Regions from separate parts of the Amycolatopsis sp. cmx-4-83 genome, predicted to be linked through region 1. Evidence: riboswitches for the same ligand, from Rfam matches in the RefSeq annotation. Region 1 holds a riboswitch; the other holds the start of a gene.
What was found. A riboswitch is a leader RNA that binds a small molecule or an ion and turns the genes downstream of it on or off. The one in region 1 is predicted to bind S-adenosylmethionine.
Positions count from the first base shown of each region.

Region 2: linked by a shared signal. The riboswitch ahead of thrC (threonine synthase) and the one ahead of ACLJQM_RS09435 (methionine ABC transporter ATP-binding protein) in region 1 are both predicted to bind S-adenosylmethionine.

Region 1 covers NZ_JAEBEF010000002.1:903,728-911,280, reverse strand. The annotation lists gene ACLJQM_RS09455 (ASCH domain-containing protein) at 1-270, opposite strand, end outside; gene ACLJQM_RS09450 (4-(cytidine 5'-diphospho)-2-C-methyl-D-erythritol kinase) at 267-1,229, opposite strand; gene ACLJQM_RS09445 (TetR/AcrR family transcriptional regulator) at 1,239-1,772, opposite strand; gene ACLJQM_RS09440 (MFS transporter) at 1,877-3,271, shown strand; gene ACLJQM_RS09435 (methionine ABC transporter ATP-binding protein) at 3,325-4,338, opposite strand; SAM riboswitch class I at 4,552-4,642, opposite strand; gene rsmA (16S rRNA (adenine(1518)-N(6)/adenine(1519)-N(6))-dimethyltransferase RsmA) at 4,769-5,620, opposite strand; gene ACLJQM_RS09425 (transglycosylase family protein) at 5,724-7,148, opposite strand; gene ACLJQM_RS09420 (TatD family hydrolase) at 7,358-7,553, opposite strand, start outside.
Region 2 covers NZ_JAEBEF010000009.1:502,989-510,541, reverse strand. The annotation lists gene ACLJQM_RS29260 (class I SAM-dependent methyltransferase) at 1-428, shown strand, start outside; gene ACLJQM_RS29255 (VOC family protein) at 425-799, opposite strand; gene ACLJQM_RS29250 (DMT family transporter) at 823-1,686, opposite strand; gene rpsT (30S ribosomal protein S20) at 2,030-2,290, shown strand; gene holA (DNA polymerase III subunit delta) at 2,348-3,328, opposite strand; SAM riboswitch class I at 3,477-3,610, shown strand; gene thrC (threonine synthase) at 3,623-4,888, shown strand; gene ACLJQM_RS29230 (ComEC/Rec2 family competence protein) at 4,931-7,309, opposite strand; gene ACLJQM_RS29225 (ComEA family DNA-binding protein) at 7,306-7,553, opposite strand, start outside.

The sequences.
Region 1 (7,553 bases):
GACGCTGGTGAAGCCCTCACCTTCGTCGAGCGCGTGCCGCAAGTCCACTTCGGACAGCGAGAGCACGCGCACCTCGGTGGTTTCGAGCACCGCGACGCCGACGCCCGCCGAGTCGATCATCAGCTCGCGCTCGCCGACGACGGGCAGTTCTTCGCCGTACTTCTCGTATTCGGCCAGCAGGCCGGTGGTCGACGTCTTCTCCCCGCGCAGGATCGCCGCGACCAGCTTGTCGCGCAGCGGGCCGGGGAACGCGAATTCCGCGTGCTTCACGCGTGCACCCGCGGCGGTGTCGGCCGGTTCGCGTCGTCGCCGCCGACCACGCGGGCGCCCGGGACCGGGCCGTGGGCCACGCGGACCGTGCGGCACACCCCCGCGCCCGACAGCTCCGCGGCGACCTCCACCGCCGAGTTGGCGCCTTCGCAGAGGAACGCGCACGTCGGGCCGGAGCCGGACACCGTGCCCGCGAGCGCGCCCGCGTTCACGCCCGCGCGGAGCGTGCGGCGCAGCTCCGGGCGCAGCGAGACCGCCGCCGCCTGGAGGTCGTTGCCGAGCAGGAGGGCCAGCTGGCGTGGGTCGCCCGAGGCCAGCGCCTCGACGACCGGGGTGTGCGAACCGATCCGCGGCGGCTTGCCCGCCGCGCGCAGCCGGTCCAGCTCCTTGAACACCTTCGGCGTCGACAGCCCTTCGGAGTCGAACGCCAGCACCCAGTGGAACGTGTGCCGCGAAAGCACCGGGACCAGGTGCTCGCCGCGCCCGGTGCCGAGCGCGGTGCCGCCGTAGAGCGCGAACGGGACGTCGCTGCCCAGGCCGGCGGCGAGCCCGGCCAGTTCGTCGCGCGTGACGTCGAGGTTCCAGAGCGACGCGAGGCCGACCAGGGTCGCCGCCGCGTCGGCGCTGCCGCCCGCCATGCCGCCGGCGACCGGGATGCCCTTGCGCAGCACCACCCGGACCTTCGGCTCGCCGGTGCGCCCGACGTGCTTGGCGAGCAGTTCGACCGCCCGCCACGCCAGGTTTTCCGGGCCGGTCGGGACGGTGCCTTCACCTTCGCCGTAGACCTCGATGCCGGGGTCGTCGGTGACCGCGACTGTCACTTCGTCGGTCAGCGACAGCGCCTGGAACACGGTCACCAGCTCGTGGTAACCGTCTTCGCGCAGGTCGTCGACCGAAAGGTGCAGGTTGACCTTGGCCGGGACCCGGACGGTGACTGGGGGCGGAACTACGGCGAGCACCCGACCAGCCTACGTGTCCGCGTTCCGACCAGGAGAAAGGATGTCGAGCCCGACGGCGAGCGCGACGTCCGGCGGGGTTTCCGGGCCGCCTTCGACGCTGGTGAGCTGCACGGCGACCAGCGCGAGCCGCGCGCGCAGGCTCGCTTCGGGGGCGTCGGACCCGCCGCAGAGCAGCTCGTGGAGGCGGAGCATCCGGTCCGCGAGCCCGGCGCCCGCGGCGATGGCCTTCAACGCCGTCGCGTTGCGCTGCACCAGGCCGATGACCGGGCCGAACTTGCTTTCGACCAGCCCGGCGTACGCGGTGAGCAGCTCCTCGGGCCGGGTTTCGCGCTCGAGGAGGTCGTCGAGCGCCGTCCCCCAGTCCTCGAGGAGGCTCGTGACGATGTCCTCCTTCGTGCGGAAGTGGTAGTACAGCGCGGCTTTCGTCACCTCGAGCCGCTCGGCGATCTCCCGCAGCGAGCTGCCTTCGTACCCCTGCTCGGCGAACAGCTCGAGCGCGACGCGCTGGATGCGTTCGCGCGTGTCGGTGCGTCGCCCGGCCATGCTCCACCCCTCAACTTACTTGACGGCCGACTAGTAATCACCTAGCTTGGCATTGCTTGTCGGCCGACAAGCAATGCATCTGCAGCTTACCTCGGGGGTTCACCGTGACCACCACCGCGCCGGAGCGCGTCGCGGGCCGCTGGCTCGCGCTCGCCGCGCTGGGCCTGGCCCAGCTGATGGTCGTGCTCGACACGACCGTCGTGAACATCGCCCTGCCGTCGGCCCAGCGCGCGCTGGGCCTGTCCGGCACCGGCCGCCAGTGGACGATCTCGGCGTACACGCTGGCGTTCGGCGGCCTGCTGCTGCTCGGCGGGCGGCTGGCCGACCGGCTCGGCCGCCGCACCACCCTGCTCGTCGGCATCGCCGGGTTCGCCGTGGCGTCCGCGGTCGGCGGCGCGGCCCCGTCGGCGGGCTGGCTGATCGGCGCCCGCGCCGCGCAGGGCGTGTTCGCCGCGCTGCTGGCGCCGTCGACGATGTCGTTGCTGACGCTCACCTTCACCGACCCCCGCGAACGCGGGAAGGCGTTCGGGATCTTCGGCGCCATCATGATGTCCGGCTCCGCGCTGGGCCTCACCGTCGGCGGCGCGCTCACGCAGTTCCTCGACTGGCGCTGGAGCCTCTACGTCAACGTGCTGGTCGCCGTGCTGGCCGGGCTGGGCGCCTGGTTCGCCGTGCCGCCGACGGCCGCGCACCGCGACACGCAGCTGGACTGGACCAGTGCGGCGCTCAGCTGCGGCGGCGTCGTGCTGCTGGTGCACGCACTGTCCGAAGTGGCCACTCAGGGATTTTCCCTGCCGGTGCTGGGTTTCCTCGTGCTGTCGCTGTTCCTGCTCGGCTGGTTCGCGCGCCGGCAGGCCCGGCACCCGCACCCGCTGCTGCCGCTCGCGGTGGTGCGCGACCGCGCTCGCGCCGTCGCCTACCTGACGATCGGGGCGGCCTCGTTCGGCGCGTTCGGGATGTTCCTGTTCCTGACCTACCAGCTGCAGGTCGTGATGGGCTACGGCGCGCTCGCCGCGGCGCTGGCGTTCCTGCCGACACTGGGGGCGAACATGCTGACGTCGACCCAGCTTTCGGGACGGCTGCTCCCGCGCGTCGGCCCGCGGCCGCTGCTGGCGGGCGGGTTGTCCGTGCTGGCTTGCGGGCTCGTGGCGGCCACGCGGCTGACGCCGGACGCGTCCTACGCCGGGGTCGTCCTGCCGATGCAGCTGCTGCTCGGCGTCGGGGCCGGGCTGTGCATGCCGGTGGTGCTGAACGTCGCCACCCGCGACGTCGGTGCGCGGGACGCGGGCGCGGCTTCGGCGTTCGTGACGACGTCGCAGCAGGTGGGCGCGTCCCTCGGCACGGCCGCCCTGAACACCATCGCCACCGCGGTCTCGGCGGGCCTCACCACGCCGACGGCGATCGTCCACGGCTACACGACGGCGTCGGCCTGGGCGGCGGCGATCGTCGCCGCGGCCGCCCTCACCGCGTTCCTCGTCCTCCCGCGCGGCTCCCGCTGAACGCCGTGAAGGCCACCTCGAATTCCTCGAGGTGGCCTTCGCGACAGATGGGATCAGGCGGCGACGACGGCCTGGGGGCCGCGGGCGGTCTGGGTGACGTGGCCGCCGCGCTCGGCGACCCACGCCAGCGCCGCGTCGGCGCGCTCGCCGCGGACGCCGAGGCGGAAGCGGCCGACCGGGGTGTCGCCGATCCGGGTCAGCCCGCCGCCGATGGTGGCGAACTCGACGTCGAAGCGGCCGGCGGCCTCGGGCAGCAGCGCGCCCACCGACGCGAACCCGACCAGCACGACGTCGACCGCGCGGTCGTAGCGCGAGGACTGCGAGCGCGACGTCTCGATGGCCGGCAGCAGCGCCTGCGCGGTGCGGCTGCCCGGGTTCGAGATCAGGTCGAGCACGGTGCCGCGCTCGACGACGGTGCCGTCTTCCAGCACCGCGACGTCGTCGCAGAGCCGGCGGACGACGCCCGCGTCCGGCGTCGTGACGACGACCGTGGTGCCGAGCTCGGAGCGGGCGCGGTCGAGCACGGTGAGCACCGAGCCGGCCTCCTCCGGGTCGATCCCGGCGGTCGGGTCGTCGGCGAGCAGCACGGCGGGCGCGGCGGCCAGCGCCTTCGCGACCGCGACGCGGCGGAGCTGACCCGCGGTGAGCTCACCGGGACGCTGCGCGGCGCGCGGGGTCAGGCCGACGAGGTCGAGCAGCGAGCCGACCCGGCTGCGGCGCTGCGGGCCGTCGACGCCGAGCTGCTCCAGCGGGGAAGCGATGTTGCCGGCGATGGTGCGCTCGGCGATCAGCTCCGGCTTCGTCGAAACGACCCCGAGCTGACGGCGGATCTCGCGGAGGCGGCGGCCGTCGAGCGTGCCGGTGTTGAGGCCGTCCAGCCGGACGACGCCGCGGTCGGGGCGCTCCTGCAGCGCGATGCACCGGGCCAGGACGGACTTGCCCGAACCGGCCGGGCCGACGACGCCGAACAGCGAGCCGGCCTGGACCTCGACGCTCACGTCGTGCAGGGCGACGACGGAATCTCCGTTGGTGGCAAAGGATTTGGACAGGTTTTCGACCGTGATCACGATAGCTCCAGAAAAACAGGGCGCAGCGCACGAGGGCGCGCCCGGCCACAAGCGAGTGTCCGTCCTCAGTGGACGGTGCGTGAAGAAGGGGTGTGTCGGCTCAGACGAAGCTCAGCGCGAGCGTCGACATGCGGAGACGGAGCGGCGGCCTTCGTCGACAACGCGGCGCCTGGTCAACAGCAGGGGGCGAGCTACCCTCTTCATCGAAAACGGCCTCCATCGGTCCTGGCGGTAGCACCTGCCCTGTGGAGGGTGGTTGCTGCGACTTCGACGAGCCAGGTCTCTCGGTCGCTCGGGATGGACGTACTGAGTTAAGCCGATCCCACGGAGCGAAAGCAAGCCCGTTGGCCCACATCACACGACTGGAGGTGTCGCAGTCACGGGGTGACGGCCGAAACGTGCGTTTTTCACCGCCTCCACTGTGGTGGATTCAGTGGTGGACCCGCGCGCGTGCCGCGATCCGGGCGAAAGCGTGCACGTCGAGCTGCTCTCCCCGGGTCTTCGGGTCGACCCCGGCGGCCGTCAGGAGCTCCCCGGCCCGTTCGGCCGAGCCCGCCCAGCCCGCGAGCGCGGCGCGAAGCGTTTTCCTGCGTTGTGAGAAAGCGGCGTCAACCAGGGAGAAGAGACCGTCCCGGTCTTCGGACGCCGGGGTGGCGGCGCGCTCGAAGGCGACGAGCGCGGAATCCACGTTGGGCACCGGCCAGAACACCGACCGTGGTACCGCGGCGACTTTCCGTGCGGGACCGTACCAAGCGAGCTTGACGCTCGGGACGCCGTAGATCCGGCTGCCCGGCCCGGCCGCCATCCGCTCGGCGACCTCGGTCTGCACCATGACGAGCCCGGAGGCGAGCGAGGGCACTTCGGCGAGCAGGTGCAGCACGACCGGCACGGCGACGTTGTAGGGCAGGTTGGCGACGAGCGCGGTCGGCTCGCCGGGCAGGTCGGCGTTCTTGACGCGCAGCGCGTCGGCCCCGACGACGGTCAGCCGGCCGGCGGCTTCGGCCCCCCGCTCGGCGACGGTCTCGGGCAGCCGCGCGGCGAGCTTGGGATCGATCTCGACGGCGACGACCCGCGCCCCGGTGGCGAGCAGGCCCAGCGTCAGCGACCCGAGCCCGGGCCCTACCTCGAGGACGACGTCGTCCTCGGTGACGTTCGCCAGCTCGACGATCCGCCGGACGGTGTTGGGATCGTGCACGAAGTTCTGCCCGAGCTTCTTGGTCGGCCGCACGTCCAGCTCGGCCGCCAGCGCCCGGATCTCGGCCGGTCCCAACAGTTCAACCACCGGGCGAGCTTACCGACCGTACTCCGGCCCTGTTCCGCTCGGTGCGGACCGCAGACGAAACGACCCCCGCCCAAAAAGGACGGGGGCCGTTCCGAAGCGAAACTCAGGCCTTCTTGCCGCAGACCGGCCAGGCGCTGTAGCCGCCACGCGCGTCGCGGACCTTCTCCGCGACCGCGATCTGCTGCTCGCGCGAAGCCTGGCTCGGCAGGTTCGCGTACGCGTCGCCGCCGTAGGCGTCCCAGGTGCGCTTGTCGAACTGGAGGCCGCCGTAGTAGCCGTTGCCGGTGTTGATGGCCCAGTTGCCGCCCGACTCGCACGCCGCGATGCGGTCCCACGCGGAACCGTCGCCGATGGCCGGGGTCGGGGCCTTCTTGGTGCCGACGTGGATGATCTTCGGCTTGGCCGCGGTGATGATCTGCTCGGAGATGCTCTCGCGGGCGACCTCTTTGCCGTTCTTCTGCGTGACCTTGTAGGTCACCATCTTCTCGCCGGGCGTGCCGGGGTCTTCGACCTGGGTCTTGCCCTTGTCCAGGTCCGGGTCGTCGACGCGCTGCTCGGGCGGGTCGATGGACTCCTTCTGGACGACCGTCGAGACGCCGGTGCGGCTGATGTGGACCTGGGCGCCGTCGGTCAGCTTGACGTCCAGACCGCCCTCGGCCTGGTCCTCCGGGCCCAGGGTGAGCTTGTACTCGCCCAGGAACTCCTTCGTCGTGACCGCGGTCGTCTTCACCTGCTTCGGCGCGTTGGCGCCGTCGTACAGGGTGATGTTCTTGAGGGTCTTGATCTCGACCGTGGCGCCCTGGAGCGGCAGCTCGCCGTCCTTCGGCATCGACATCCACGTGCCGGGCTTGTCCATCCCGGTCATGCCGAGCTGGGACAGCGCGTCGCCGAGGTGGGTCGCGCGCACCCAGGAGGTGTGCTCCGCGCCGTCGACGATCATCTTGAGCTGGCGGCCGCGCTCGAGCTTGATGACGCCGCCGTCGCCGACCTCCGCCTGCGGGGAGGGCGAGAGCGAGTCGTGCTCGCCGACGGACAGGCCCGCGTCCTCCAGCACTTCGCCGACGGTGTCGCCGAAGGAGTGGATGGTCTGCTGCTGGCCGTCGACGTCGACGGTGACGCTCTTGTTCATCGCCAGCGCGGCCGCGCCGCCGCCGGCGACGCTGATCATGACGCTGAGGACGGCGCCCTTGAGGAAGCGGCGCTTCCAGACCTTGCTGGTCTGGCGGATGCTCTCGTCCATCGCGGCGCGCTTGGCCTGCGGGGACGCGGTCCGGTCCGCCTCGATCTCGTCCGGGATGACGATCGGGGGCAGGTACGTCGTCTCGGCGTTGATGAGGCGGATCAGTTCGTCGACGTCGACGTCGATCTCGGCCATCATCGCGTCGGCGTCGGGGCCGAGCGCGGCGAGGATGTCCTGCTGCGTGATGTTCGGGTCGTCGGAGAAGTCGAGCTGACCGTACGCGGTGTTCTCGAAATAACTGCGTTCGAGAACGGCGGAGCGCGCTCCAGCCTGTCTGCTACCTGTCACCGGGGATCGTTCCCTTTCACGAGACGGCGGTCGGGGGCGCCGTCTCTACGACTGGGCGTGACGATCGGAAGCTGCTGAGCGCAGGCCCGACCGGCACGATCACGGGACAGTAACGGGTCCCGCCGGGTTGCGCAAACACCCCCCGGAGTGTCGTGATCCCCGTCACTCCATCAGGTGGACGATCAAGGAACCCTGATGTCGCAATGCGTTCACCCCGTTGTGACGCTGGGGAGTCGGTACACCCGCTCGGCAGTGGTTCGGACCGCTTCGGCGACTTCGTGGACAGCTTCGCCCCTGAGCGCCGCGAGGTGACGGACGGTGTAAGCCGCGCCGAACGGCTCGTTCGGCCGTCCACGGAACGGGTGGGGGGTCAGAAACGGTGCGTCGGTCTCGACGAGGTACTGG
Region 2 (7,553 bases), on a different contig from region 1:
TGGTCATCGGCCCCGGCCCCGGCGTCGGCCTCGACGCGGCCGCGCGCCTGGCCGGCCGCACCATCGGCGTCGACCCCTCCCCCGAGATGCTCGCGCTGTGCCACGACCGCTGCGGCGACCGCGCCGAGCTGCGAGAGGGTTCGGCCGCGCGCACCGGCGAGCCCGGCGAGTCGGTGGACGTGGTCCTGACCGTGAACAACGTCATGCTCTGGGACGACCGCGCGGCGGGCTTCGCCGAGCTGTTCCGGGTCCTGCGCCCCGGCGGACGGCTGCTGCTGTCCGCGCACGAGAAGTGGCTGCCCGTGAGCAGGCACGTGCTGGCCGACGAGGCCACGGCGGCGGGCTTCGCCGACCTGCAGACGTGGACCTGGGAGCCGCCCGGTTTCGCCGCGCTCGCCGCCCAGCTGCGCGCCGTCAAGCCCGCCTAGCGGGTGTCCGTCCGGATCGGGTGGCCTTCGGGGACCTCGACCAGGACGATCCGCGTGCCGTCCGGGTCGGCGATCCAGGCCTCGTCCAGGCCCCAGGGCTCGCGCTGGGCGTCCCGGACCGGTTCCAGGCCCTTGGCCTCGAGGTCGGCGAGGGTGCCGGCCAGGTCGCGGACCTGCAGCCAGAGCACCAGATCGGGCGACGAGCCCGTCTCGCCCTCGCCGGAGACCTCCAGGGAGCCGTGCCCGAGGAAGAACACGGTGCCGCCGGGGAATTCGCGCTCGACGGCCAGGCCGAGGGTGTCGCGGTAGAACGCGGTGGTCGCGGCGGCGTCGCGCGGGCGGATGATCAGCCTGCTCTTCAGGACTTCCATCGCACCATCCCTACCGGACGGGCTCAGGCGGCCGCAATCGCGGCGATGCCGGACAGCACGAGCACCGAGCCGGCGAGCCGCCGCACGGCGTCGCGTTCGCCCAGCACCAGCCACGCGGCGAGGCCGCCGAGCACGATGCTCAGCTCGCGGGCGGGTGCGACCAGGCTGACCGGCGCCATCGTGAGGGCGAACAGGACGAGGATGTAGGCGACCGGCGAGAGCAGCCCGACCACGAACACCTCGCGGCGCTGCTCGCGCCAGATCCGCGTCACTTCGGCGCGGCCGGCCAGCGCACCGGGCACGAGCAGCACGCTCTGCAGGATCGAGCCGAGGCCGAAGTAGACGACCGGCGGCACGCCGAGACCGGTCACCGAGTGCGCGTCCCAGAGCGTGTACCCGGCGATGACGGCCCCGGTCAGCAGCCCGTAGCCGATCCCGGCCCGGCGGGCCCGCGGGTCACCGCCGCCACGGCCGGTGCTGATCACCAGTACCCCGGCGATGACCAGGAACGCGCCGACGAGACCGAGCCACCCGGGGCGTTCACCCAGCACCAGGACGGCGGCCAGCACCGACAGCAGCGGTCCGGTGCCCCGGGCGACCGGGTAGACGACGGACAGGTCACCGACGCGGTAGCCGCGTTGCAGCACGATCCCGTAGGCGATGTGCAGCACCGAGGTGACGAACCCGGCGAGCAGCCAGCTCCACTGTGGACGGTCCGCTTCGACGACGAGCTGCACCACCGTGATCGGCAAGAGCACGACCGCGCCGACGGTGTAGTAGAGCCAGACGAACTGGGTGCCGCCGGAGGAGATCCGCTTGGCGGCGAGGTTCCACGCGGCGTGCACCACGGCGGCGACGAGGACGAGGGACAGGGCGGTGGCGTTCACGGGACCCCTCACGGGTTTTCGCGGGCGCGAAAACCGGGTCCTCCAGGCTTTTGCCCCGTCAGATGAACGACCGGCCGTCCGGGCCCGCCGATGGTGCCGCTCGGACCAGACCCGCCCGGCCCTGGTTGTGTGTACGGCGTGCGGACCGGCGACGGAACCCTAGGCACTGACCGCCGTCCACCGTACCCCCGGTGATCAGGTGCCGCCGGAAGCCGCCGCGAGCTGGGCTGTTAAAGTGGACGCTCGTTGCCGTGCGGCATTCCGTCATGGAGGAAACCCGCTTTTCAGCGGGGCCGAACGAGCGCGGCGGCGGATCTCACCGAGTGAAAGCAGGAGTTGCCTCATGGCCAACATCAAGTCGCAGATCAAGCGCATCACCACGAACGAGAAGGCGCGTCAGCGCAACCAGGCGATCCGGTCCTCGGTGAAGACCGCGATCCGCAAGGTCCGCGAAGCGGCCGACGCCGGCGACAAGGCCAAGGCCACGGAGCTGCAGCGCGACGCCGCCCAGAAGCTGGACAAGGCCGTCTCGAAGGGCGTCATCCACGCCAACCAGGCCGCCAACAAGAAGTCGGCGCTGGCCAAGCGCGTCAACGCGCTCTGAGCTGGTTGATTTCTGGGAAGGCCCCGGCTCCGGCCGGGGCCTTCTCCGTGTCCGGGGTCAGCGGTCGCCCTTGGCCGCCGCGACCTCGAGGACAGCGCGCTCCAGCGCGTAGCCCGGGTCCGCCGCCACGCCCTTGACCTCGGCGTTCAGCCGTGCGACCACCCGCATGGCCGTGGCCAGGCCGTCCTGGTTCCACCCGCGGGACTGGCCCTGCGCCTTGCGGATCTTCCACGGCGGCATGCCCAGCTCACCCGCCAGCTGGTTCGGGTTGCCGCGCCCGGCCCCCGAGACGCGCGCGATCGTGCGGACCGCGTCGGCCAGCGCGTCCGCCACCAGGACGTGCGGGACCCCCAGCTGCATCGCCCAGCGCAACGACTCCAGCGCCGCCGAGCGGTCGCCGCTGACGGCCTTCTCCGCGACCGCGAACCCGGTCACGTCGGCGCGGCCGCGGTGGTACCGGTGGACCGCGTCGGTGTCGATCGTCCCGCCCGTGTCGGCCACCAGCTGATTGGCCGCCGAGGAGAGTTCGCGCAGGTCGGAGCCCACGGCGTCGATCAGCGCGGCGACCCCGGCCGGGTCGATCTTGCCGCCCGCCCGGCGCACCTCGTGCCGCACGAACTGCTCGCGCTCGGCCGGCTTCGTCAGCTTCGGACACTCCGTGATCTCGGCCCCGGCCTTCTTCAGCGACGCCGGGAGCGTCTTGCCCGCCTTGCTGCGGCCGCCCCCGGTGTGGACGACGACGAGCACGACCCCCTCCGCCGGGTCCTTCAGGTAGGACGCCACGGCGTCGGCCAGCTCCTGCGAGATGTCCTGCGCCGATTCGAGGACGATCACGCGGCCCTCGCTGAACAGCGACGGGCTCACCAGTTCGGCCAGCTCGGGGGCTGTGAGATCGGACACCCGGACCCGGGTCAGCTCGGCCGTGGCGTCCATCGCGCGGGCGGCGGCCAGCGTCTCGCGGACGGCCCGCTCGATCAGCAGTTCTTCGTCACCCAGCACCAGGTGCAGCGGGGCCGGGGCGGTGGCTTGCGCGGTCACCCCCGAATCCTCTCACCCGCGCCGCGGTGCGCCCGCTCCGGTGATGTCGAGCGGACACCATGGCACGGCTCGAGCACCATGTCGTACGGTGTAGGCGAGGCAGCCCGCCCCGGGGAATCCCGGCGTGCGCGCACCGACAACTGAATACCGCTCATCCAGAGGGGCAGAGGGAACGGCCCGACGAAGCCCCGGCAACCGGCGTACAGCCCGTCATCCCGCGATCGCGGGGTAGCTGACGACCACGGTGCCAATTCCGGCCCGCTTCGGCGGGGCAGATGAGGAAGGAACCTCGCGATGACCGCAACCCTCGGCACGACCTCCACCACCAAGACCCCGGACCTCGGTCCCGCCGTCGAGCTGGTGTCGAAGGAAGAGGGCCACCGGCAGCCGCTCGCCCCCGAATTCGTCTCCGCCGAAGACTTCTCGCCGCTCGAGGTCGCCTACGACTTCGGCCGCGTCCGCCGCGAAGACATCGAGGCCGGCCCCAAGAACATCTGGCGCTACAAGAAACTCCTCCCGGTTCCGTCCAACGTCGAAGAGATCCCCAACACCGAGCCGGGCGCGACCCGCCTGGTCCGCGCCGACCGCCTCGCCAAGGAACTCGGCCTCAAGCGCCTGTGGGTCAAGGACGACACCGGCAACCCGACGCACTCGTTCAAGGACCGCGTCGTCGCCGTCGCGCTGGCCGCGGCCCGCGAGTTCGGCTTCGAGGTGCTCGCGTGTCCGTCGACCGGCAACCTGGCCAACGCGACGGCCGCCGCCGCGGCCCGCGCCGGCTGGCGGTCGGTCGTGCTGATCCCGAAGTCCCTCGAGCGCGCCAAGATCCTCACCACCGCCGTGTACGACGGCGACCTCGTCGCGGTCGACGGCAACTACGACGACGTCAACCGCCTCGCCACCGAGCTGGCCGGCGAGCACCCGAAGTGGGCGTTCGTGAACGTGAACGTCCGGCCGTACTACTCGGAAGGCTCGAAGACGCTGGCCTTCGAGGTCGCCGAGCAGCTCGGCTGGCGCATCCCCTCGCAGATCGTCGTGCCGATCGCCTCCGGTTCGCAGTTGACCAAGGTGGACAAGGGTTTCCGTGAGCTGGGCCAGCTCGGCCTCGTGGACGCCAGCCCGTACAAGGTGTTCGGCGCCCAGGCCACCGGCTGCTCGCCGGTGTCGGCCGCGTTCCGCGCCGGCCATGACGTCGTCCAGCCGGTGAAGCCGGACACCATCGCCCGCTCGCTGGCGATCGGCAACCCGGCCGACGGCCCCTACGTGCTCGACGTCGTCAACCGCACCGGTGGCGCGATCGAGGACGTCACCGACGAAGAGGTCGTCGAAGGCATCCGCCTGCTGGCCCGCACCGAAGGCATCTTCACCGAGACGGCCGGCGGCGTCACCGTCGCCACGGCGAAGAAGCTGATCGAGACGGGCAAGCTGGACCCGGACGCGGAGACCGTCCTGCTGATCACCGGCGACGGCCTCAAGACCCTCGACGCGATCGAGAACCACGTGGGTCCCAAGGCGATCGTGCCCCCGTCGGCCGCCGCCGTGAACAAGGCGCTCGGCTACTGACGTCCGCCGGCCCGGGGCGCGCCGCGAGGCGTGCCCCGGGTTTCAGCGGCGCGGCGGGCCACGAGGCTCGCCCCGGCGCGCGACCGCCGGCCCCGCCGTGTCCGTCACGACCGCCGTGTCGCCGTCGACGTCGGTCCGCGTGACGAGCGCACCGAGCGCCGTCAAGGTGTCCATTGTGGACTTGTTCGGGTGGCCGTAGGTGTTGCCGGCGCCCACGCTGACCAAGGCCACCCGCGGCGCCACCGCCGTGAGGAAAGACGGCAGCGAGTAACGCGAACCGTGGTGGGGGACTTTCAGCACCTCCGCTTTCAGGTCACCGATGTCGGCGAGCAGGTCGGCTTGCGCGGCCAGCTCGACGTCGCCGGTCAGCAGAACCCGGCCCGCCGCCGTGTCCGCCCGCAGCACGACCGAGCTGTTGTTGATGGTCGTTCCGTCCTGCCCCGCCGAGCGCGCCGGTACGTACCGCGGCCCCAAGAAGTCGAGCGACAATCCCGGCCAGGCCAGCCGCTCCCCCGGGTTCAGCTCCACCAGCGGCACCGCCTGCCGGGCCGCTTCCGCGGCCACCTGCCGCCACGCCCACTCCGGCGCCCGCCCCGCCCCGACGGCGATCCCGCCGACCGCCCGGCCGTCGAAGACCGACGCCAGCCCGCCGATGTGGTCGGCGTGCAGGTGGCTCAGCACCAGCAGCGGGATCCGGTCGACGGCCAGCCGGTGCAGGCATTCGTCGACCGGCCCCGGTTCGGGCCCGGTGTCCACGACGACGGCCCGCCCGGGTTCGGCGGTCGCCAGCACCACCGCGTCGCCCTGGCCGACGTCGCACTCGACCACTGCCCAGTTCCGCGGCGGCCACGCCGGCGCCAGCACCCGGACCGGCACGAGCACGAGCAACGCGCCGGCGGCCAGCACCGCCATGAGCAACCGCACCCGCCGTCGCCGGGCGGCCAGCACCAGCACCGCGAGGACGGCGGCGGCGAGGAGCCCGCCCCACCAGCCTCCCGGCCAGGCGATGACCGCACCCGGCGCACGCGCGCCGTGCCGGGCCACCGTGATCAGCCACCGGGCTTCGGGATCGGCGAGGTGCACCAGGAACTCCCCGGCACCCGGCCACCACGGGCCGGTGACCGTCGCCAGCACGCCGAGCACCGTCGCCGGGGCCACCACCGGCGCGGCGAGGACGTTGGTCAGCACCGAGACCAGGCTCACCGAGCCCGCCATGCCCGCGAGCACCGGCGACGTCACCAGAAAGGCGGCCAGCGGGATCGCCAGTCCTTCGGCGACGCCCGGCGGAACCCCGCGGCGGACCAGCCCGCCGGCCCAGCGCGGCGCGAGCAGCACCAGCCCGGCGGTGGCGCACACCGACAGCGCGAACCCGAAGTCCGTGGCCATCGCCGGATCCACCACCACGAGCAGGCACACCGCGAACGCCAGCGCGGGCAACGCCGAACCCCGCCGGCCCAGCGCCAGCGCCAGCAACGCCACCGCCGCCATGACCCCGGCCCGCAGCACGCTCGGCTCCGGCCCGACCAGGACGAGGAACCCCGCCAGGCAGGCTCCCGCCGCCACCGCCGACAGCCGCGGCCCGAGCCGCAGCAACCGAAGCAGCAGCAGGACCGCACCACAGGCGACGGCGAGGTTTCCGCCGCTGACCGCGGTGAGGTGGGCGAGGCCGGCGGTGACGAACTCCTGCTCGACGCGCGGTGACAACGCGCTCGTGTCGCCCAGGACCAGCCCCGGCAGCAGCCCGGCGGGTTCGTCCGGCAGTGCCTGGCACAGGTCGTGGAGACCGGCCCGCAGACCGGCCGCCACCCGCTGCCACCACGGCGCCGGACCCGGCTCCCCCGGCGGGCCGCGTACCGAAAGCACCGCCACGGTCAGGTCCGAGCCGCGCGGCGGCATCAGCAGGCCGGGCACGGTCACTTCCTGGCCCGGGAGAAGCGAAGCCCATTGGGCGACCGGAGCCAGCAGCAGGACGCGTCCGGACGACGACACCGGCCGCCCGTCGACCGACGCCGTGCGCACGTCGGCCGCCAGCACCACCGACCGGGCACCGGCCTGGCGATCGGCGTAACCCGCGCCGCGCACGGGTTTCGGGCGTTCGGCGACGACGACCCGCAGCACCGCGGGCAGTCCTTGGGCCGCTTCGGCGCGCAGGGCGTCCTGCTGCGCGTCGCGGATCCGCCAGGCGACCGGCCCGGCGGCGACGAGCCCCAGGACCAGCAGCGCCGCCGCCGCACTGAGCGCGCGAGGACGGTCGCGGGCCCGCCAGAGCACGAGCCCGGCGAGCACCGCCGAGGCGAGCCCGGCGGCCACGGCCGTCCACCAGCCGAGGAGCAGACCGCCGAGCGCGGCCAGCCAGCACGCCAGCGCCGCCGGCACCAGCCGCATGTCCTGCCGGGTGTCGGTCGCGGGGAAGGCGCTCATCCGACCGTCACCTTCTCCCGGAGCTTCTCGAATTTGCTTTCGCCGAGCCCGTCGACATCGCGCAGTTGCTCGATCTTGGTGAAGCCGCCGTGGTCGGTCCGCCACTGGACGATCCGCTTCGCCATCACCTCGCCGATGCCCGGCAACGTGTCCAGCTGGTCCGCGGTCGACGCGTTGAGGTCGACCTTCCCGCCCTCCGCCGGCGCACCGGGGACGGCGGCGGGTGCCGGGACGCCGACCGCGA